DNA from 2 places in the Kushneria sp. Sum13 genome. Region 1 is predicted to be linked to the other one. Evidence: predicted binding sites of a transcription regulator. Region 1 holds the regulator's gene; the other holds the start of a gene.

Region 1 (11,117 bases):
ATGACAGCCGATGCCAGTCGCTGTGCTTGTGGTGATACGGGCATGATGGAAAGCAAGAGAGATATGGCATGACACATGACTGGTTAGCCTTTGCAAAGGCCCTCAGATCCATTGCCCAGACCGGGCAGACCTATACCGACAACAAGTATGAGCTGGAGCGTTATTATCAGCTGGAGGCGTTGACCAACCAGATGTTTGCCGTGCTCGGCGATGTGCCCATCGAAAAAATCGAAAACCTGATCATTCCGGATCAGGGGTATGCCACGCCCAAGGTGGATGTCCGCGGGGCCGTTTTTGATGACAGTGGCCGCGTCCTGCTGGTCCGGGAAATGAAGGACGGGCTCTGGACGCTGCCCGGCGGCTGGGCCGACATCAACGAAGGCCCCAGTGCCAACGTGTTAAAAGAGATTTTCGAGGAGTCCGGGCACCGGGCAAGTCAGCCGCGCCTGGTCATGCTCAAGGATCGCAGCCTGCATCCTTATGCCTACTATTCGCCGGATCATATCTACAAGCTCTTTTATGTCTGTACCCATGAGGGCGGTGAGTTCGTGCCCAACAACGAGACAGATGCCGCGGCCTTTTTTGATCTTGACGATCTGCCGCCGCTGTCCGAGGGACGCACACTGCCCGCGGACATCCAAGAGTGCTGGGCCTTTGCCTCGTCCGGTGCGCCGGGAATCTACAGCGACTGATAATGGCCAAAATTGATCGGCTGCTTCATGCCGACTGGAGTCTGTCTCCTTCAAAACGCTGGTACGCCGAGGCCCGGCGCATGGATGGCCTGTGGCAGATCCATGATCCGGTTCGTATCGACAATATTCATGCCTGGCGTGACGACGTTCTGCTGTCGCCTTCACGGGGAGCAACGCTTGCCGGATTTGATTTCCCCATTGGCGTCCCGGGGCAGTGGGCCAGACAGGTGGAGGTGACCGATTTCAGGTCATGGCTCGACGCACTTGAATCACCGCGATGGCGGGATTTTTTTGACACGGCGGGCGCCTGTGACGACATCTCGCTGACTCGGCCCTTTTATCCCCGTCATGCCCGAAAGGGGGTCAGACAGTCGGATCTGACGCAGGCGCTCAATGTTGAAAGTTTTGACGCCCTGCGTCGAGAGTGCGAACGGGAGATGCCGGGTCGCAAGCCCTGTCCACTGTTCTGGACACTGGGGGCCAATCAGGTCGGCAAGGCCGCTCAGACCGGCTGGCGGGACGTGATTAGACCGGCTGTGGCGCAGGGGGCCGCGCTCTGGCCCTTTGATGGCGATCTGACGGCGCTGGGACAGACACGTCACTGCATTTTATGTGAAACCTGGCCCACGCTGGCGGCCCGTTTGGTAGGCGCCGAGCTGTCGGCGCGCCAGAGCAAACGACGGCAAGCCGATCGACTCGATGCCTGTCGGCGACTCATGAACAGCCAGCTGCCGGTTCAATGGCAGACGCAGGCGAAAGCATCGCTGCTGTCAGGGTTTGGCGAGCGGGCCGACGGTGAGGATGCATTTGATGCCCTGCTGGGCATCCTGATGATGGTGGCCGTGGTAGAGGGGCAGTTGCCGGTGTCATCGACCCTGTCGAGCGAGGCGCGTCATATCGAAGGGTGGATACTGGGCCTTTAGCACAACAGGTTTCAGGCACATTCTGCGCAGTGCCGGTGCCGGAAAATACTAAAGGCCTTCAAATGAAGGCCTTTTTTTGAGGCTGGAAAGCCATTTTAAAAATGCCGATCAGCCAATGTGTTCGCCGACCTGAACAATTTTCATGGCGTTGGTGCCGCCCTGAGCGCTGACGTGATCGCCGCGGGTCAGGATGACATAGTCACCCGGGTTGGCCAGTGCACGCTTTTGAAGTTCGGACACGGCGCGCTGGTTGACCTCGGCATTGGGCATGTCATCGGTATTGAACTCGATGGCAAACACACCGCGATAAAGCGCCATGCGACGCAGCGTGCGCGGATGCGATGACAGCGCAACGATCGGCAGGCCGGAGCGAATACGCGAGGCAATCAGAGGCGTATAACCGGTTTCGGTCAGACAGGCGATCGCGGCCACGCCTTCCAGATGGTTGGCGGCGTACATGGCCGACAGGGCCACGGTTTCATCGATGCGATGAAACTCATCGGCCATGCGGTGCTTGGATTCCTGGGCGGCACGTTCGCGCTCGGCACCCATGCAGCAGCGGTTCATGGCTTCAATGGTTTCAACCGGGAAGCTGCCGGCTGCCGTTTCGGCAGACAACATGACAGCGTCGGTGCCATCAAGGACCGCATTGGCCACATCGAAGACTTCGGCGCGGGTCGGCAGCGGCGACTCGATCATCGATTCCATCATCTGCGTGGCCGTGATGACCGCGCGATTGAGCGTACGAGCGCGGGCAATCATGCGCTTTTGAACGCCGATCAGCTGCGCATCGCCGATCTCTACGCCCAGATCGCCACGGGCGACCATGACGGCATCAGAGGCCATGATGATTTCATCGAGCGTGGCTTCGTTGGCCACGGCTTCAGCGCGTTCGACCTTGGCCACCAGCGCGATGTTTTTGCCGGCGTCGCCGAGCAGATCGCGTGCCAGCTGCATATCGGCGCCGGAGCGGGGGAAGGAAACCGCCAGGAAATCGACTTCCAGATCGATCGCGGTTTTCATGTCCTCGCGATCCTTGTCGGTCAATGCTGCTGCCGACAGGCCGCCGCCCTGCTTGTTGATGCCCTTGTTATTGGAGAGCTTGCCCCCCACCTTGACGGTGCATTCAATGCGCCCGCTGTCGACACGCTTGACTTCCAGTACGACGCGGCCGTCGTCCAGCAGCAGAACATCGCCGCCTTTAACGTCGTCGGCCAGTTCCCGGTAGTCACAGCCGACCTGGTGCTGGTTGCCTTCATCGCGGCCCAGATTGATATCGAGGACAAAGTCCTGACCGTTTTCAAGCTCGACCGAGCCGTTGGCGAAACGGGCAATACGAATTTTCGGACCCTGCAGGTCGCCCAGAATGGCTACGTTGCGCTTCTGGTTTTTGGCGGCTTCGCGCACGGCGACGACACGGCGACGGTGGTCTTCGGCGCTGCCATGGGAGAAGTTGATTCGAACGACATCAACGCCTGCGTGCACCATGGCGTCGAGAACGCCTTCCTTGTCACTGGCGGGGCCAAGGGTGGCGACAATCTTGGTGCGGCGAATCGGACCGGCAGTCGCTTTCGTCATGAAGCATTCTCCTGATGCGGTGGCTGAATGTATTCACTATACCTTCTTCACCCCTTTGGGTGCGACGGCTGTGCGTTAAAGTCCTGGAGACTCTGGCCCAGAGACCATGGCCAGGTGTTGACGGAACCCGGGGTAAAGTCTTGACGACGCCCTGAAAAATGTCGAGGTATTCGGTGGGACCTGGAAAGCTCACCTGATGTCGGCGATCAAGGGTCGTTGTCGTGCACCGTTTTTTAACCGGTGGCGCCATGGGTAAGGCCAGGGTAGGGTAGTCGCATTTTCAGGGTGTCTGAATCGGTCCGGATCAACGGGCGCTCACACACGCTGCTTTTCTGACATGACAGTGCCGGCAGGGCCGGCAAAAGAGACGGAGATCTATGGGCAAGTCACTGGTGATCGTCGAGTCGCCGGCCAAGGCCAAGACCATCAACAAGTACCTCGGCAACGATTTCATCGTGAAATCGAGTGTGGGTCATATTCGTGACCTGCCGACCAGTGGTAGTGGCAAAAATGCCACTGACCCCTCCGAGCGTGCGCGACAGGCGGCTGCCACGCGCAAGATGTCTGCTGAAGAAAAGGCGGTCTATAAAAAGCGCAAGAGTCATGATCAGCTGATTCGCCGCATGGGGGTTGACCCTGAAAATGACTGGCAGGCGAACTACGAAATCCTGCCGGGCAAGGAAAAGGTCGTTGACGAGCTCAAAAAGCTCGCCGAGAAGGCAGATGCCGTCTATCTCGCGACCGACCTTGACCGCGAAGGGGAGGCCATCGCCTGGCATTTGCGTGAGACCATCGGTGGCGATGAGTCACGCTATCGTCGAGTGGTGTTTAACGAAATCACCAAAAATGCCATTGCTCAGGCGTTTGAGACACCCGGTGAGCTCAAGCTTGATCGTGTGCATGCCCAGCAGGCCCGCCGGTTTCTGGACCGGGTCGTGGGGTTCATGGTCTCGCCACTGTTGTGGAACAAGGTTGCCCGGGGGCTTTCCGCCGGTCGCGTCCAGTCCGTGGCCGTCCGTCTGATCGTTGAGCGAGAGCGCGAAATTCGCGCCTTTACGCCCGAAGAGTTCTGGGACGTTCACGCCGATCTTGAAGCCGGCAGCGGCGACATCGTGCGCTTTGAAGTGGCACGCCATGGCGGTGAAAACTTCCGTCCGGTCAGTGAATCGCAGACCACCTCGCTGATTGCGCCGCTCAAGACGGCCGAGTACACCATTACCGGACGGGAGGATCGTCCGACTTCCAGCAAGCCCGGTGCGCCCTTTATAACGTCCACCCTGCAGCAGGCTGCCAGTGGCCGCCTCGGGTTTTCGGTCAAAAAGACCATGACCCTGGCGCAACGCCTGTATGAAGCAGGCTTCATTACCTACATGCGTACCGATTCGACCAACCTGTCGGCCGATGCCATTACCATGGCGCGTGACTACGTCGAAGCGGAAATGGGGAGCAACTATCTTCCCGAATCGCCCAACGTCTATTCCAGCAAGGCGGGTGCTCAGGAAGCCCACGAGGCGATCAGGCCGACCGATGTCAGCCGACGGGCGGATGACCTGGGCAGCATGGAACGTGATGCCGAGCGTCTTTATGAGTTGATCTGGCGCCAGTTTTTGGCCTGCCAGATGGTGCCGGCCCAGTACCTGTCGACCACTCTGAGCATCGAAGTCGAGAATTTCGAGCTGCGTGCCAAAGGGCGCGTGCTGCGCTTTGATGGCTATACCCGAGTGCTCAAGCCTTCTTCCAGAAAGGAAGAGGATCAGCAGCTGCCGGATCTGGGCAAGGGAGAGCGTCTTGAACTCAAAACGCTCGAACCAAAGCAGCATTTTACCAAGCCGACGGCGCGCTATACCGAAGCCAGCCTCGTCAAGGAGCTGGAAAAACGCGGCATCGGCCGGCCTTCGACCTATGCCGCGATCATCTCCACGATCCAGGAGCGTGGCTACGCCAAGCTGGACAGCCGCCGGTTCTACGCCGAGAAGCTCGGTGAGATCGTCACTGACCGACTGACGGAGTCCTTCCAAGACTTGCTGGACTATGGCTTCACGGCCCGCATGGAAGATGAGCTTGACCACGTCGCCGACGGCGAACGTGACTGGCGCGAGCTGCTGAACAGCTTCTACGGTGATTTTCGTGCCCGTCTCGAGCATGCCGAGGGTGAGGAAGGCATGCGCCCCAATCAGCCGGTCGAGACCGATATCCAGTGTCCGACCTGCGGGCGGCCGATGCAGATTCGTATTGCCTCGACCGGGGTCTTTCTGGGCTGTTCGGGCTACAACCTGCCGCCCAAGGAGCGCTGCAAGACCACCATCGATCTGCTGCCCGGTGATGAAGCCGTGCCCGCAGATGCCGATGACAATGCCGAAACCGATGCCCTGCGCGCCAAGCGCCGCAACCCGAATACGGGTACGGCGATGGACAGCTATCTCATCGATGAAACGCGCAAGATCCACATCAGCAATGATGATGACGGCTATTACGAAATCGAAGAGGGCCACTTTCGCATCAAGGGCTATGAAGGCCCGACCATTGAGTGCGACAAGTGCGGTTCGGAAATGCAGCTGCGTACGGGGCGTTTCGGTAAATACTTCGCCTGTACCAATGACGATTGCAAAAATACTCGCAAGCTTTTGAAAAGCGGCGAACCGGCTCCGCCCAAGATGGATCCGATTCCGATGCCGGAACTGACCTGTCAGAAAGTGGACGACCACTATGTGCTTCGTGATGGCGCCAGTGGTCTTTTCCTGGCGGCCAGCCAGTTCCCGAAAAATCGTGAAACGCGACCGCCGCTGGTCAGTGAAATCAGGCCTCATGCCGAAGTGCTGCCGGAGAAGTATCACTTTCTTTTGAAGGCACCGGACCATGATCCGGACGGTCATCCGGCGCAGATCCGGTTCTCGCGCAAGACCAAGAGTCAGTACGTGCTGACAGAAGCGGATGGCAAGGCCACTGGCTGGAAGGCGCTGTGGGAAGGAGATCGCTGGCAGGTCGAAGACAACCGGAAGAGTCCGGGCGCCAAAAAGGGCAGCAAGGGTGGGAAGCAGGCCTCATGAGTCATCAGGGTCGTACCAATCAGCTGCTGTATCAGGCCCTGCTGCTGCTGGAGCAGTCGCCGGGCAATGACGAGCATGCCGATGCCAGACGTCGGGCCCTCGAAGAGGGAGCGCTTTCAATGATTGAAATGGCACTTGAAAGCGCGATCAAGGAGATTGCCCATACCTGTCGCTGGCCCTCGATGCACTGGCGCACGGTGCTGGATCAGCCTCCGGCGCCGGTGGCTGAAATCGAGTTGTTGCGAGCGCTTGTGGCCCAGCCCGACAGTTGGCTGGCCCGTCTGATGCAGCTGCTGGACCGTCTCCATGATGAAGGCGGCGCGGCACAGCTTCGTCGCCATGACAACATGATTGCTTCCAGCCAGAGCGAGCCCCTTCAGCGGGAGCTGGCAAAGTGCCTTGATGATTTTCGGACACTGCTCCCAAGACTTCGTGAAACCAGTTATGAATGGTAATACCTTGTATTTGATAAACGTGACATTGTCGTCAGGTGCCCTTAACATTGCTTTAATGTTGTTCGCTGATCGGATCAGTGAGGTGGCACATGACTGAAGCGGCCGTATTTGAAATTGTTGAGCTGGAAGACGGGCAATTTGTGCTGCGGGCCGCCGACAGCGACGAGAAGAACGAGCCTCTGGCCAGCATTCGGTTTTCATCCCAGACTCTGGAGCTTTTACGCCATCATCGATTTGATGTTGCCCGTGAGATGCTGGATCACCTGATTTCGCGCTCTGTACTGGCCGATGAAGATGATGCTATTGATGCGCCCGAGCCTGCTGCCATTCACTGATCCGGTGTCGATGTATTAATCGCTCGATACCCGTCCATGTGCGGGTATCGGCGTTTCAGATCCTTGTATCTGAAAAACCGGAATGAATTTGTTATGTCACAGAGCCTGCAGGGCGATTTTGACTTCTGGTGGCAGGCACCGGGAGAATGGGTAGAGCCTCCCAATCAGCGAAAGGGCGGCCTCAGCGGTGTTCGGTTTGTAAGTCCTGACCCGCAGGGGCCGTCGTTTTACGTCAAGATTCAGCATGGCCATCTCTTTCACAGCCTGCGCTATCCGCTGGGTCGGCCCACGACAGTACGTGAATGGCAGGGGCTCAATCGATGTCGAAAGCTTGGCGTCAATGCGCCGGTTCCCGTCTTTTTCAGAGCCCGCAAAGGCAGCCAGGGCTGGCAGGCCGTGCTGGTGACCGAAGCACTACTTGGTTATGAGAGTCTGCAGGCCATGCTGTTGGCCAACCGATATACACTGGAACAGCGTGCTGTCATTTTTCAGGCACTGGCGGAAAATCTGATCAGGCTGCATCAAAGTGGCCGCAAGCATGGACACCTCTATCCCAAGGAAGTGCTGGTGCGCCTGGATGGTGATGGCAAGGCTCATACGGCCCTGGTAGATCTGGAAAAGTGCCAGCGCCGACCGTCGGCTCGCCTGGCGGCCATGCGTGATCTGACGCGTCTTTTTGGGGATGCACGTCCAATGGGGATGCGCGACGATGAGTGCCATCTGATGATGGATATCTATCAGCGTGCCGGAATGGCGCTGGACAGGGACCGGCTCATGTTACCGCGCGTGCGGTGACGCGCCTCTGGCGCATCACCGCATGGGGCAAGAGGAAGGTTTAAAGGCTGTTACCGTCACCACCGCGGATGACACCCACGCCAACGCCTTCAATGTCCAGACTCTGGCGCGTCAGATCAATCGTGATGGGTTCAAAGTCAGGGTTTTCAGCGATCAGGCTGACAATGCTGCCCTGTCGCTTGAAACGCTTGACCGTGACATCGTCTCCCAGTCGTGCCACCACAACCTGTCCGTCGCGGGCGTCATGAGTGCGATGAACGGCCAGAAGATCACCATCCAGAATGCCGGCATCACGCATGGAAAGACCGCGGACCCGAAGCAGGTAGTCGGCGCCCGGATTGAAAAAATCGGCAGGCATCGGGCAGTAACGTGAAATGTGCTCGGCAGCAAGAATCGGGCTCCCGGCGGCCACTTCGCCAATAACGGGCAGTCCTGCAGTGATGCTTTCCTGTTCCTGAGCAACCTGCACCTGAGCAGAAATACGAATGCCACGCGATGTTCCAGGGATCATCTCGATGACCCCTTTCTTGCGCAGGGCGCGCAGATGCTCTTCAGCAGCATTGGGCGAGCGAAATCCCAGTGCGCCGGCAATTTCGGCACGCGTAGGGGGGTAGCCGAGTTCACTGATGGTCCTGGCAATGAAATCGAATACGGCCTGTTGGCGTGCGGTCAACGGTCGTGTCATGTGCAGTGGCCATTGTTGATGTATACAGTATGTGATTGTATCCAGTCATCAGATCAATGCAAGCGCTTCGATACTGTCTCCCGTGCAGGTGCCAGCCGGCAATGGTGCTACCATCATGAGCTGGTCTGCACGTTTTCATTTCATGATAGAGAACTGATATTTTCCATGGTGCCATCCGATACCGTGACCCGAATCCTTGATGCGGCGGAAGTACTGTTTGCCGAACATGGCTTTTCCGAAACTTCCCTGCGCCGGATCACGGGTCGTGCCGAAGTCAATCTGGCCGCTGTCAATTATCACTTCGGCTCCAAGCAGGCCCTGATACAGGCGGTGTTTTTCCGATATCTGGACCCTTTCAGTGCAGATCTTCATCAGCGGCTGGATAGGCTGGAGGCAGACGAGGCAAAATCCTCGGATCTTGACAGGCTTCTCGATACGCTTTTTATCAGCGTGCTGGAAATGCCCTCTGAAAGCCATGATCTCAGAACCTTCATGAAGCTTCTGGGGCTCGCCTATTCGCAGGCTCAGCGCCATCTTCGTGAAGAGCTTCGCAGCCGTTATGGTGATATCTTTTCGCGATTTTTAAAGCTTCTCAGGCAGGCGACCCCGGAGCTGGCCGACGATGAACGCTTCTGGCGGCTGCATTTCATGCTGGGGTCGGTCATCTTTACCCTGTCCGGTCTCAATACGCTGCGCGATATCGCAGAGCATGACTATCATCAGCGCATCACCATCCGAGAGCTGGCTCAGCGGTTGAAACCGGTCGCCCTGCATGCCTTGCGTGCCCCGGTGACCGAGGTTAATACCAGTGGCATGCCGGCGTCCTGTCCGGACCACGAGACGATTTCCCATCCCAGAACAGGAACGCATTCATGATCGATTCCGGGGCTGAAACCTTTGGTGGCCCTCTCATGTGCGATATCGAGGGCACGCGTCTGAATGACGTGGAGCGAGGCTGGCTTTCCGACCCTTGCGTGGGGGGAATCATTCTCTTTGCGCGCAATGTCGAGTCGCCCGAGCAGATGCGAAAGCTGTGTGATGATATTCGACGCTGCCGTTCGAACATCGTGATTGCCATTGATCAGGAGGGTGGGCGTGTTCAGCGTCTTCGCAATGGCGTCACTACGCTGCCGCCGATGGCGCAGCTGGGGCAGTACTATCGTCGCCTGCCCGATGAGGCGCTGTTGCTTGCCCGGGATACCGGCTGGCTGCTGGCCATGGAAATGGCGGCCTGCGGCGCTGATTTTTCCTTTGCGCCGGTACTGGATCTGGACGATGCCCGTTGCCCGGCCATCGGTAATCGTGCCTTCTCCGATGATCCGCATCATGTCACCGCGCTGGCCGGTGCCTTTATTGAAGGGTTTGAAGAGGCCGGGATGGCCAGTGTCGGAAAGCACTTTCCGGGTCATGGCGGGGTCACGCTCGATTCACATCTTGTGATGCCGGAAGATACCCGAACGCTGGAAGCACTCGAGTCACACGACCTGATTCCCTTTCGTTCGCTGTCTGATCGCCTGACCGGCATCATGCCGGCGCACGTGCGTTTTACCCAGGTCGATGATCGTCCCGCCGGCTTCTCAAAGCGCTGGCTGGAATATCTTCGTCACGACATCGGTTTTGAGGGCGTGATTGTCTCCGACGATCTTTCCATGGAAGGCGCAGCGATGGCCGGGGGCCCCGGTGAGCGTGTCATGGCGGCGCTGGAGGCCGGCTGTGACCTGACCCTTTTATGCAACGACCCTGAAGCCGCTGCCCGTGCTCGCGACAGGCTGGCCCGGCATGAGATGGCGCCGGCAGCCCGTCAGCGTCTGGGCAGGCTTCATTTCAGCGGCGAGCGTTTGACGCTTGAAGCGCTCAGGGCGCTGCCGCGCTGGCAGCGCACATATGACAGCCTTCAGCAGATCGACACACGGTCTGACTAACGACCAAACGCACCCATGACCTGAAAGGTCCCTCTTTATGGAAGCCACTGCACTCTGGCAGGACCTGCTCACCGATATGCGCGACCGCATGGATCAGCTGACCGGCCTGCCTGGCTGGGCCGCCATGCTGATCGGTCTGGCGTTTTTGACCGTAGTGGTCGATATCGTGTCGGCAATACTGCTGCGTCGGCTGGAGCGCCGTCTGCGTGATAGCCCAAGGCGCTGGGATGATGCCCTGGTGCATGGCTTTCGGATGCCCTTTCGGGTGTGGCTCTGGAGCGGTGCGTTATGCATGATCCTGACCCTGGTGGCTCGGGAAATCGAGTTCGAAGGGTTCAGTCGCTATATGGCCCTGGCGTTTGGCATGATCACCCTGGTATTGGTGTTCTGGGGCGAAACCCGGCTGATGCAGCGTCTCGAGCAGCGACTGGTCTTTCCGCCCGGCAGCTCGAAGTCGACCCCTGTGGATCAGACCACGGCCTCGGCGGTGACCAAGATTGTCGGGGCTATCACGCTGATCGTCGTCCTGCTGCTGGCCATGCAGATGCTGGGGGTCAACATGTCCAGCATTCTGGCGGTCGGCGGTGCCGGTGGTTTGCTGGTGGGCTTTGCCGCGCGCGATGTCATGGCCAATTTCTTCGGGGGAATGGTCATTCACCTGGACAAGCCTTTTCAGGTAGGGCAC
Region 2 (11,117 bases), 1.6 Mb from region 1:
TACTTACCCGCTAACGAAAAGCGAATTCTTAAGCAATGGCTTGCCTCGCGCTATGGCCGACCTGCTTTTCCTAATGAGTTTGAAAGGAGATTAGCGAGCCATAAAAACTTTGAACGAAAACTAAGAAAGGCAATTGATCAAGCCGGAGATTGTATCTCAGGCATATTCATGACTTTGGATGATGCGAGTGACGTAGAGCTTCAAGAGGGAGAGGCATATCCTTTAAGAATAATCATAGTTTATGACACTTTTAATTACGTAATGGACGAGAGCGAAGAAACTGCAAGTCAACTATCAGAACGTATAAAGAGCTTGTTTAAAGATAACTTTGAGCGGGATGGCAAAGCCGAAGAAATCGATTTAGAAGAATGCGACATCATCGCACACACGCAGTTTAGCTTTGCTCAAATGAAAGAGTATTCTCAATGGAGGGTAGAGCATCTAAGTTTGACTGAAGATGGAAACGGCGAATTCATGGAAATGGGAAGAGTTACTGGTTAGAGTAATTTCTCCACACTGCCGCACTAACCTCATGCCGTCGCATCAGCAGCCACATCGGTGAGGCATGCACCTGCCATGTCTGCTCATAGCTGTGGCGCAGCAGCAGTACCCGCCCCTTCCAGATCTGCCCGGCGAACAGCGCCTGATATTCAATCGGCACCCGCTGTGCCGGCGGGAATTTATAGGCATTGAGCCAGCCCTGCCGCTCGCGCGCCTGGCGCCACTGGATCACCTCATAGCGTGAGGGCGCCCAGCGCATGGGCACGCTGCGCTGCCAGTCCGGTACATGTCGGTATTTCTTGAGCAATTCAGAATCAGATCGCACTGCGTCAAATCCCCGTATGCTGGCAGCCGAACTTAAACCGTCTCGGACCTGCCATGTATCGCCTTGTTCTATCCCTACTGCTCATCATCGCCCTGCCCGCCCTTGCCGAACCACCCGGCTCATTCAGTACCGCCAAGAAGATCGCCACGCAAATCCATGCCGATCATCAGCGCACGTTCTATTGCGACTGCACCTATACGGAAGATGGCCCCGATCTGGCCAGCTGCGGTTATCAGGTACGCAAACAGAAGCCACGGGCCAATCGGATCGAGTGGGAGCACATCATGCCCGCCTACGATTTTGGTCGGCAGCGTCAGTGCTGGCAGGACGGCGGTCGCCGCAATTGCCGCAGCAATGATCCGGTGTTTCGTCGCGCTGAGGCGGATCTGGTTAATCTGGTCCCCAGTGTTGGTGAGGTAAACGGCGATCGATCCAACATGCGCTATGGCATGGTGACCAGTGCCGACGCCTACCAGTACGGCCAATGCTCGGCAAAAGTCAGCTTTAAGGAGCGAACTTTCCAGCCACCGGCAGAAGTCAGGGGCAACATTGCCCGCACCTACTGGTATATGCGCGACACCTACGGCACCAGCATCAGCAGCCAGCAACAGCGCCTGTTCGAAGCTTGGGCAAAAGCCGATCCGGTGGATGACTGGGAGCGCCTGCGCAATCAGCGCATCACCGCGATTCAGGGCAGCGGCAATCCCTATGTGGAAGACAGCCCACAGCCTCAGCCATTACCCACCCCGGCAGCCAATGATCCGGTATTAGATCAGGCCAGCAGTTTCAGCTGCGAGACGCGCAAAACGTGCAGCATGATGCGTTCATGTGATGAAGCCGTTTACCACCTGCAGCAGTGCGGTAATACGCGACTGGATGGCGACAAGGACGGCGTACCCTGTGAATCATTGTGTCGTTGAATCAAACGGCACAGCGCCGCACCAAGCTGACCACTACGCCCAGCACCAGCTCGGGCTTGATCCGTCGGCTCTCCCCGCCGCCCACCGGCTGGAATCGAAACTGCGGGCCGACCCGGAACGTCTGGAACACCTCGCGGATGCCGTCGATCATGATCACGGCAAGATCCCCATGGCTCGGGTGGCGCGCCTCGTCGACGACCAGCACATCACCCTCAAATAGTGGGCCGCCCACGCCGGCATCCTCACCCGCGCGCATCAGGTAGCAGCTGGGCGGGTATCGGCTTAGATCAAGGAACGTTAGAGACGGGTCGGGACGGCAATCGATGGGGCCGAGGTACTGCGCGTGCATGGGGTGGTCTATTCCTTTAGTGCTGTATATACATACATATAAATTAACCTGTGTTGATGTTCAAGCGTTTGTACATTTGTACATTGCGTACAACAAAAAGCCGCCCGAGTTGGGCGGCTCATTCCAGCATGGCAGTTTGCTAGGCGGCTGATTGCTCATCGGCGGTAGGCTCGATTTTCTCGATACGGCTTTCAGGTGTAGCAATGATGACCATCATGGCCATCAAAAATATCCCCGTAAAACCGCCGGCAAGAATGCCGGCCAAAAAGCTGATGACAACACCTCTACCCTCGCCTCGCTGATATCGCGCGGCGCGTACGCCAACGATGCCCGCCAGTACTGTGCAGATGATGTATCCGATTTCCAAAGTCATGGCATCCCCGGTTCTGCGTGTCGTTAAAAAGCCGCCCTATGTGGGGCGGCTTTCGGCAGTGAGTGTGGATGGTCAGCTATCGGCGGAATCGACCGTCAGCATGTTTCCAAAAATATCGCTGCGCTGATAGGTGTACTCAACACCGTTAAGCACTTTTGACGATGCCTCACCGCCATCGTAGGACTGGATGAGTGACAGCATCACGTCAAAAGCATTTTGAGCGCTCATGTCGGGCTGAGTCGCAGCAACAACACCGGAAGCCACCACCATGACCCGTGCACCGGATTCTTGCGTGCCATCACCTGTACCCATAAAGATGATGCCGTTCACGGCGCCGGATTGTGGTTTAACGGTGCCAGTCAGTGCCAGATGTTCGCTGAACGCCTCCTGAAAGATGCCCTGCACACCGCTGTTATCGACATTGCCCTTTGCGCGGTAGGGTTGGCCAAGATCGGTCATGGAAGCATTGAAGCGGCGAGCAAACGTTTTGGCATCAAAGCCAAGGTCACTACCGGCCTCGATCTCTGCCTGCTTCTCGTTTGTTTTGTCACTGGCCAACTGCTCGGCATCGTCAGTCGAAACCGGCTCTGAGGCGACCTGTTCGGACTCGGGGATCTGGTTTTCGAGCATGCCCAGAATGACGACGCTCAAGTCAGGATCATAGTGAGTGGTTGCCCAATAGGCGGTATCGGGGTCTTGTGACTCTAGGCGATAGCCGATAAAGGTGCGCTCGACTTCGGCCTCTTCCTGTGACTTGATCTGTTGGGCGATATCGGCGAGCTGGTCTTTATCAACTGGCTCGTTAAGCGTCACTTCGACGGTGCGTTTATAAGGAGCCTTTGTCTTGTCGCTGGCTACGGTATAGAGAGACGACAGGGCGGGCTGTTCTTCGCTGACAGACGGTTCGATTTCTTCAATCTTGCTGTCGCTACCATTAACGGATATGTCGATCAGTGCCAGTGAGACCAGCAGAAAGAAGCCTGCAACCGCACCGCCAAAAATACCCGTTATCCCGCTGAAAAAAGCACCTTTACCATTAGCGCGTCGATTGCGTCCGATTCTAACCCCGATGATGACGGCTAGAATCGTGCAGATGATGAAGCCAATTCCCGCAAACATGATGTTCCCTTAAGCTCTATGTATTAGAACTTTAAGATATCACTTGTTACAAGATATTACGAACCTTTAAGCGGGTGCTTTAGATCAAAACTGGCAGGAAGGAATTTATTAAAAGTAAAAATTCCATTTCTTACTCTGATGATGCTTATTGTGAAATACTATCTAAACACTCTTTTAACTCGTCGATGGAGCGCACATTATGAACTTGATCAAACTCAAAGGTGACATTATCAGAATTATTATTTGACACTAAAAAATTGAATTTAATTGAATGCGTGTTTCTTCTTTTTTTATTGGAATTGAAAAGCTCAAGCTTTTTAATATTAGTATTCCTCCCAACAACTAAAATAACAATATCGTGAGAGAATGAGTTTCGAAAACTTCCTTCATAAATATCGACAACCGAGCAGCTGAAATTTTTCTCAAACAAATGATGGCATACTGCATTTGAATATTGTTGTGCAATCAAATCATTAAAATCACAAAAAACCCTAGCTGTATGCCCCTTATAATGTTTCTTACCGATAGCCTGAGGGGTTAACTCTTGCGAAGAGTAAATTGACTGTAAAAAACTTTCCCCAAAATGGGTAACATTACTTTCTGAAGAATCGAAAAGATAGTAGCTTTCAAATTTCTTAAGCGCCAATTTTTCAATTGGATTTTGGCTCGATACAAGGTTTCTCAGTTGATTGCCAGAAGAAGAATTCGGCAAAAAATCATATTTTCCAGATATATATAACGTCTTTAGGAAAGCACACTCGTCAGACGACAAATCTCTCAAAAACATAATAAAACTCAGTCTAAAATCTGAGCGCAGCTCATCAGCTAAAACTTTAGAAGCCAATCTTGCATAAAGCTCTGTCTTACTCTCTTCTATGTCTTGCCAGCAAGCATTTAATAAAGATTCATAGCTTCCATAGTCAGTATCATTAGAATGTAAAAGCATGGCAGCTTTATTTGGCGGAACTCCTTTAACCAAAGCTCTATGAAACCTATCCAACCTTTTCTCTCTATTTTGAGAAATTTGATCTATAGCGGCATCATTAAATGCTTTCACCGTATCCCAAACAGGTGCTAGAAGAGGGCCTGCCACCCCCTTTAAAGCAGGCTCAGAGACAGCACCGATTATCCGGGTAATTTTTTTTAATTTTGTCACAAGCTTTTACCTTGAATTAAGAACGATCAAATATAGCCATGCTCATCTTCGAATTTATTAATTATGCTAATAACAAGATCGACAAATTTACGAGCTTCGATCGTATCTATCTCTTCAACCTCATGTGAGCCAATAGACTCTTGAACTCTATTGGCCTTGAAGATTTTGCTTGTAACCCCGGAGCTCAAACTATCTTGACCAATCAAATAAGTCAGCTTATCTTCAAAACTTATAACTTTTCTTGGCTCTGGATCAGGGCCGCCTGAGCTTGGAGAAATTTCATTTCCACCATTTTTGCGGTTAAGTTCTGAAATTATAAACTCTATTTTTTGCCATGCTTTAAAAATGTGCCCTGTACTTACTGAAACCTTACCTAATGCCAATTCAAGAAAATCATTATCATATAGAAAGGCACGCGCGCTTCTTGATATTGGAACCAAAGCACTAGGCTGGTAAAAAAAGCTATCATATTCAAAGCTGGAAAAGTTTTCATCAGGCTTGACAATATTATAGTAGCGCCTCATCTCCTCTTCACTTAAAGATGACGTTTCTTTATCTTCAACTCTTTTAAGGAAATTTTCATCGGATTCATCAATGTCTTTTTCAGCTTCTTCTATAGAGCTACAACCATCAACATTTACAGCTCTTTCAGCAAGATCTTCTTCAGAACCTGCACAACTATCTTTTCTTTCTTTTTTAAACAGAAAGTTAAAGCCAAAAAAATTAACCGACTCTAATTGCTGAAAATTATTAACGAACCACTTCCTAAAAAATAAGAAAAGTATAAATATAAACACTACGAAAGGTAACTTACCGCGCAACGTAGTTAAGATGTACTCAGCACCCAAAAAAAATATAAGTGCCGCGATAGCCATGACTGCCAAGATCAGCTTAAGCAAAGTTTTAATCTTAATACTTTTATTAAGAAAATTACCTAGGCTTGATTTGATCCTCACCTTATTCTCCCCAGCCGCATCACGCACTCGCCAATGATCTCGACATTCTGGTTAGAGAGCGGATCGACGATTTCCGGCGGGTAGTGCGGGTTGTCACTGATCAGGCGCCAGCCGCCGCCGGCCACGCGCTGCACCCGCTTGATGCGCAATCCGTCATCCATGCGCAGCAGGAACACGCCATCCGGGATACGGCGGCTGCGATCCACCAATACCTGATCTCCATCATTCAACGTGTCGCCCATCGAATCCCCGCGCACACGCACGCCCACCACACGTGAAGGGTCCAAGCCGTCTCGCTTTAGGTGATCTGTATTGAGATACACGGTAGTGTCGATTGACTCACCCTCAAACAGCCTTCCAGTGCCTGCAGCGGCTTCGATGCTATAGATCAATATTCTTGAATGACCGGCCATCGAGCTGGGTAAGACCTCACCTTCAGCCTGCATCGTGAAAGATATTTTCAGAGCAGCTTCATCGCCATCTCCGAATAAAAGCCATTCCAAGCTTGCCTTTTTGGCAATTGCCAATTCGACACATTCGTCGTACGGAATGCTTCCACGGCGTTTCCAATTGTGAACTGAGGTAGAAGATATACCGAAGTATTCGGCTACCTCCTTGTCTGAAGATACCCCCAGAACCTCTTTTATACGGCCCAAAACTCCCGGCGCCATTAGCTTTTTGTCAATCATGGAAACGCCTAATAGCTAAATATGATTGCCATATGGTTGTTAAACGCCATTTTGGCAATTAGGATTGTGCTGACTGTGCAAGTTAACTATTGGGAATCATACATCATGAGCAATCCGCAAGCCTCCCCACGCCCCCGCCGCGCACCCAATGGATGCCGTGGCAATCCTGTCTGGATGAACCTGACGCCGACCGAACGTGCGGATCTCGAAGCGATTGCCGCTTCTGAAATGCGCACGCTCTCGGCGCAGGCCCGCATGTTCTATCTGCGTGGCATCAAGGCCATGAAGGCCGAAAGCCCCGCTCCCGTCAGTCACTAACCCAGAAGGAATCGCAGCCATGTACAGGGACCCCCGTCGCCTCAAGACCGCCCGCATCGGTATCAATCTTGACCAGTTCGAAGATGACCTCATCGAGGCGCTTTCTGCCTACACCGGCATCGAGAAGGCCACGCTCGCGCGTGAGCTGGTCATGCGGGGCGCACTGGAAATGCTCGGTGTCTCCAGCCAGCAGGAGTTCGACGCCGTGAGCATGATCGATTTCCAGCCGGCGGCAAAGCTCCATTGAGGGACGGCGCGACACCCTTTCAGGACCTCGCGAGGTACCCATGACACGACACATTGAAATGTTCCCGACCGATGCCGACCGCCGCGTGCTGGAAGCCGTTCGGCAGCAACAGGGTCTGGAAACGCTGGATCAGGCCGCCGAATTCGTACTGCGGCGCGCATTGAGAAAAGGCACGGCACGAATGGCCATGCCACGCGGGCCGCGAGCGGTTGGGAGGCGCGGATGAGTCACCGCCGCAAATGCGAGGTCTGCGGCAGCCCGACCCGCCGCGTGCCCAGCGACCTCCCCGAGGAAAAGGGCCTTGTTTATTACGACAAATGCACTGCCCCCCGATGCAACTGGATCGGCCAGGGCATAGCGAGGTTAACCCGACGTGTGGACATGCAAGGCGTGCAACTCACCCTGCCGGATTCGAACGAGTAAAAGCCCGCTCAAGCGCTTAACCGAAGTGTATGCGGACTGCCAGAACCCGGCCTGTGGTGCCCGCTGGTACGGCTATTACCAGATCAGAACCAGTACGGCAGTGCCGCAGGTGCAGCCGCCACGCGGGCCGGAAGATGAAAACGACTTCCCCTATTACCAGCTCGAGCCGTCACCGGGCCGGGCCAAGGAGCAAAGACATGACCATTGATCCTCACTATCAGATCGACCCCAGCGACAGTGTCCAGGACGCCGCGCAGGCATTCCTGCGCAACCAGCCGCGCTATCGCACACCGCACCAGATGGTGACGGCCTGCCGTCAGCACCTTGTCGACCACGGTCGTCTACGTGCCGATGAAGCACACCAGCACGCGGCCTATGCCTTCGATCAGCTCAACGCGCAGGGAGGTGTGGCATGCACGCACTGAATCATGACAGCCCGGCCATCGCTTTCATCCTGAGCCTGCCGCGCCGCGTGCATCGTGGCGATGCGATCAATCAGTGCACGTCGCACCTGATCCGACAGCACGGCCATACCCCGCGCGATGCCAGCCTGATGGCCGTGCAGGCGATGGCCGAGCTGGAAAGCTTCAACCGCCGCGCGGCCATCGATGTGGAATCGACCACCTCTTATGTCGTGGTCGTCAATCACCCGGACGGCCGCCGCATGGCCCTGACCGTCAGCGACCTGATCGGCTTTGCCGAGCGTCAGAACGCTGACGTTCGCGCCGTTCAGGCCGTGGGGGCGTAACCATGGCCAGCGTTCACGCCATCCGTCCCGTCGAACAGCTCGACCCGCGCGCCAGCTTTCTTGCCGTGCGAGACGAGCTGCGGCGACGCACTGAAAACCGCGACCTCGCGGAAGTCTGGGCTGCCATGCAGCCCGGCGAGCGCGCCGTGGTGCTGCGCTCGGCAGCACAGACGTTGGTGCCCAACCGGCCAATCAATGAGATTCCGCCCAATGAGCGCACGCCGGAAGCCATCGCCAACAACCTGACACGCACCCCGATCGAGTGGATGACGCCCAAAACGCGTGAAGCGATCCGCTCGGCCATCCATCGCATGAGTGCTTACGCCAGTCGCCTGCGCGATGGGATGCGCCCCGCATCGCATCCGTCTCAGACGCTTGCCGCAAGTGCTCGGCAGGCACTCGCCCAGGGCGACATCGCCGCCGCGCAGCACTATCTGGCACTGATCGAGGCCAACGCAGAATGACCAGCGCAATCGAGCTATCCCGTGAATTCGGCGCGCCCGGCGGTCAGGGCACGCTGAGCTGCCAGCAGTGGCGTGAGCAGTATGTGTTCGACCGCTACCCGCAATACGCCGAGCAGCTGGCACAGGCGTTTCTGGTCGTGGCCCGCAAAAGTGGCAACGCCGCCGGCAACCGTTATCTGCGCCGGATCTGTCAGCGCCTGCACGTCGGGCCGTTTCGTGTGACCCATGACGATGAGGGCATCTGCAATCACGCCGAGGCACAGGCCATGGCCATCAAGCGGGTGCATGACGAGAAGGTGGGCGAGGCCAATCGTGCCGGCGGTTCCGAGCTGGACGCCGCCGAGGCTGCGCTGGCGCTAGGGCTGGAACGCGTCGAGAAACACGAGATTGATCCACCGGACGGCAAACTGCCGATCCGCGTCCAGCTGGCACGCCTTGAGGACGCCAAATGGTGGCGTCGCAAGCTGCGCGTGTTGGCCGGTCGTCGCCTTGAGCAGCTGGAGCGCGAGCTGGGCAATGTGCATCACCGCGCCGGCATCTACTGCTCGAACGCCACCGTGGTGCGTCGCGCCAGTCAGAAGCTGCGCAATCTCGCGATGCTGGAAGCGGTCGAGGCCATCAACCAGCACGGCCAGAACTACACGCTCGCCGAGCTTTCCGAGCTGGGCCTGGCCAATCCGGACCACCGCCGCGCCGAGCTGATGCTGCGCATTCGCGAGACCGAGGCCGAAGCTCGCCGACTGGGTCATGTGGGCGTGTTCTACACCCTCACCTGCCCGTCACGCTTTCACCCTGTACGCGCCAAGAGCTGCACCCGTAATCCGGTCTATGACGGTTACACCCCGCGCGACGGTCAGCGCTATCTGACCACGATCTGGTCGCGCATTCGCTCGGCGCTGGCCCGTGAGGACATCGGCGTTTATGGCGTGCGCGTGGCAGAGCCCCACCACGACGGCACGCCGCACTGGCACATGCTGATGTGGGCACATGCGGATCACGTCGAGCGGGTCAACGAGGTCATGCGCGAGTACGCACTGGCCGACACCCCCGACGAGCCGGGCGCTCAGCAGAACCGCTTTCAGGCCAAGCTCATCGACTACACGCGCGGCACCGCTGCCGGGTATGTCGCCAAGTACGTCTCGAAAAACGTCAACGGCCGGCAGTTTGTCGATCTCGACGAGTACGGCCGGGAAATGGCATCTAGCGCGCCGCGCGTTGAAGCGTGGGCCGCCGTGTGGGGCATTCGTCAGTTTCAGTTCGTCGGGCTGCCCAGCGTGACGGTCTGGCGTGAGGTTCGCCGGCTGACCGAACAGCAGGCCGAGCAGCTGGCCGCATGGGAAGCCGCCACGAATCCGGGGCGCTCGATCATCGAATTCATGGCGAAGGTGCGCACCGCCTGCAACGCCGGGGCATGGGATCAGTTCCTGCGTCTGATGGGTGGCCCGCTCACCCCGCGCAAGCTGCAGCCGATTCGCCCTTGGCGCGAATGGCGCATGGATACCAGCCGGGAAATGGGCGCCGATGAGGTGCCGTTCGCTCGCGGCGGGTACGGCGAGCGCGTCGAGATCACCTACGGCCTGCTGGTGAAAGGTGCCGAGTATTTGACCCGGTTTTACAGCTGGACAATGCGCCCGAAGGCACGCGCCGGCGCTTACGACTTCAGCCAGAAGGGTTCATATGGAGGCGGCGCAGCCGCCGACCCTTGGACTTGTGTGAATAACTGTACGCCCGACATGACGCCGCGCGCAGCCGATCCCCACACCGATGCGCTCCAGGCAAAACGGTATCGGGAGTGGATCAACAGCACCGAATACCGCGCCGAGCAGGAACTGGCGCAGCAAGAGCATGAAGAAACCCAGCAGGCGCTCGCGGATCTGGAGCGCCGGCACCGGGAAAGCATCCAGCCACCACCCGCGTGGCAGCGAACCCCTGAATTCATTCCCTTTGAGCTGAGATAGCAGGAGACCCCGTGGCCGATTCAATCGATCTCGCCAATGAAAATAGCCAGCGCCATCTTGAGGCCGCGCTGGCCAGCCGTGCCCGCATGGCGACCATGCCCAGCCTGACCCACTGCGAAGACTGCGACGAGCCGATCCCGGAAGCGCGCCGCAATGCGGTACCGGGTGTGGCCACCTGCATCGAATGCCAGTCGATCAACGAACACAAGTCAAAAGGAATCCGGTAATGGAACAGCTGATCATTTTTGCCCTGCTCACCTTGCTGGCCATCGTCACCCTGCGCATGGCCTACCTGCTGGGCCGCGCGTCGGCCAGCGATGAACTGGCCGTGCAGTTTGACGAATACACCCGCATGGCCAATCGCCTCGCGGCATCGGAAAAAGGGGTGCGACATGAATAAGACTATTCAGGACCTCAAAGACGAAAACCAGCTGCTGCGCGATGGTATTCGCACCATCACATCCGGTCTGATGAATGGTGAGTATGCGGATCTGTTATCTACTGATCATGACCTGACAAGGCTGCACACTGTTATTGGATGCATGGTTGAGGAAGTAAACCAAAAGGCTCG

Evidence for each region. Region 1 encodes LexA, which represses DNA repair genes until DNA is damaged. Its sites were predicted from a motif close to TACTGTNTANNTANACAGTA; they were not measured.
Region 2: ACUN8C_RS01655 (LexA family protein) is a predicted target of LexA. The motif match lies at 2,116-2,135, and genes of this name have one in related genera.

What each region holds. Positions count from the first base shown of each region.
Region 1 is NZ_CP199847.1:1,906,259-1,917,375, reverse strand. Features, by position in the region: gene ACUN8C_RS09050 (NUDIX hydrolase) at 69-692, shown strand; gene ACUN8C_RS09045 (hypothetical protein) at 695-1,615, shown strand; gene pyk (pyruvate kinase) at 1,724-3,193, opposite strand; gene topA (type I DNA topoisomerase) at 3,571-6,240, shown strand; gene ACUN8C_RS09030 (DUF6586 family protein) at 6,237-6,695, shown strand; gene ACUN8C_RS09025 (hypothetical protein) at 6,785-7,030, shown strand; gene ACUN8C_RS09020 (lipopolysaccharide kinase InaA family protein) at 7,124-7,825, shown strand; gene lexA (transcriptional repressor LexA) at 7,866-8,510, opposite strand; gene ACUN8C_RS09010 (TetR/AcrR family transcriptional regulator) at 8,676-9,386, shown strand; gene nagZ (beta-N-acetylhexosaminidase) at 9,383-10,432, shown strand; gene ACUN8C_RS09000 (mechanosensitive ion channel family protein) at 10,470-11,117, shown strand, end outside.
Region 2 is NZ_CP199847.1:354,989-366,105, reverse strand. Features, by position in the region: gene ACUN8C_RS01670 (hypothetical protein) at 1-501, shown strand, start outside; gene ACUN8C_RS01665 (hypothetical protein) at 491-826, opposite strand; gene ACUN8C_RS01660 (endonuclease) at 880-1,746, shown strand; gene ACUN8C_RS01655 (LexA family protein) at 1,748-2,095, opposite strand; gene ACUN8C_RS01650 (hypothetical protein) at 2,235-2,468, opposite strand; gene ACUN8C_RS01645 (hypothetical protein) at 2,541-3,587, opposite strand; gene ACUN8C_RS01640 (hypothetical protein) at 3,733-4,743, opposite strand; gene ACUN8C_RS01635 (hypothetical protein) at 4,770-5,699, opposite strand; gene ACUN8C_RS01630 (S24 family peptidase) at 5,696-6,388, opposite strand; gene ACUN8C_RS01625 (hypothetical protein) at 6,494-6,706, shown strand; gene ACUN8C_RS01620 (hypothetical protein) at 6,726-6,953, shown strand; gene ACUN8C_RS01615 (hypothetical protein) at 6,994-7,179, shown strand; gene ACUN8C_RS01610 (ogr/Delta-like zinc finger family protein) at 7,327-7,584, shown strand; gene ACUN8C_RS01605 (hypothetical protein) at 7,574-7,801, shown strand; gene ACUN8C_RS01600 (hypothetical protein) at 7,789-8,124, shown strand; gene ACUN8C_RS01595 (hypothetical protein) at 8,127-8,588, shown strand; gene ACUN8C_RS01590 (replication endonuclease) at 8,585-10,546, shown strand; gene ACUN8C_RS01585 (TraR/DksA family transcriptional regulator) at 10,558-10,773, shown strand; gene ACUN8C_RS01580 (hypothetical protein) at 10,773-10,946, shown strand; gene ACUN8C_RS01575 (hypothetical protein) at 10,939-11,117, shown strand, end outside.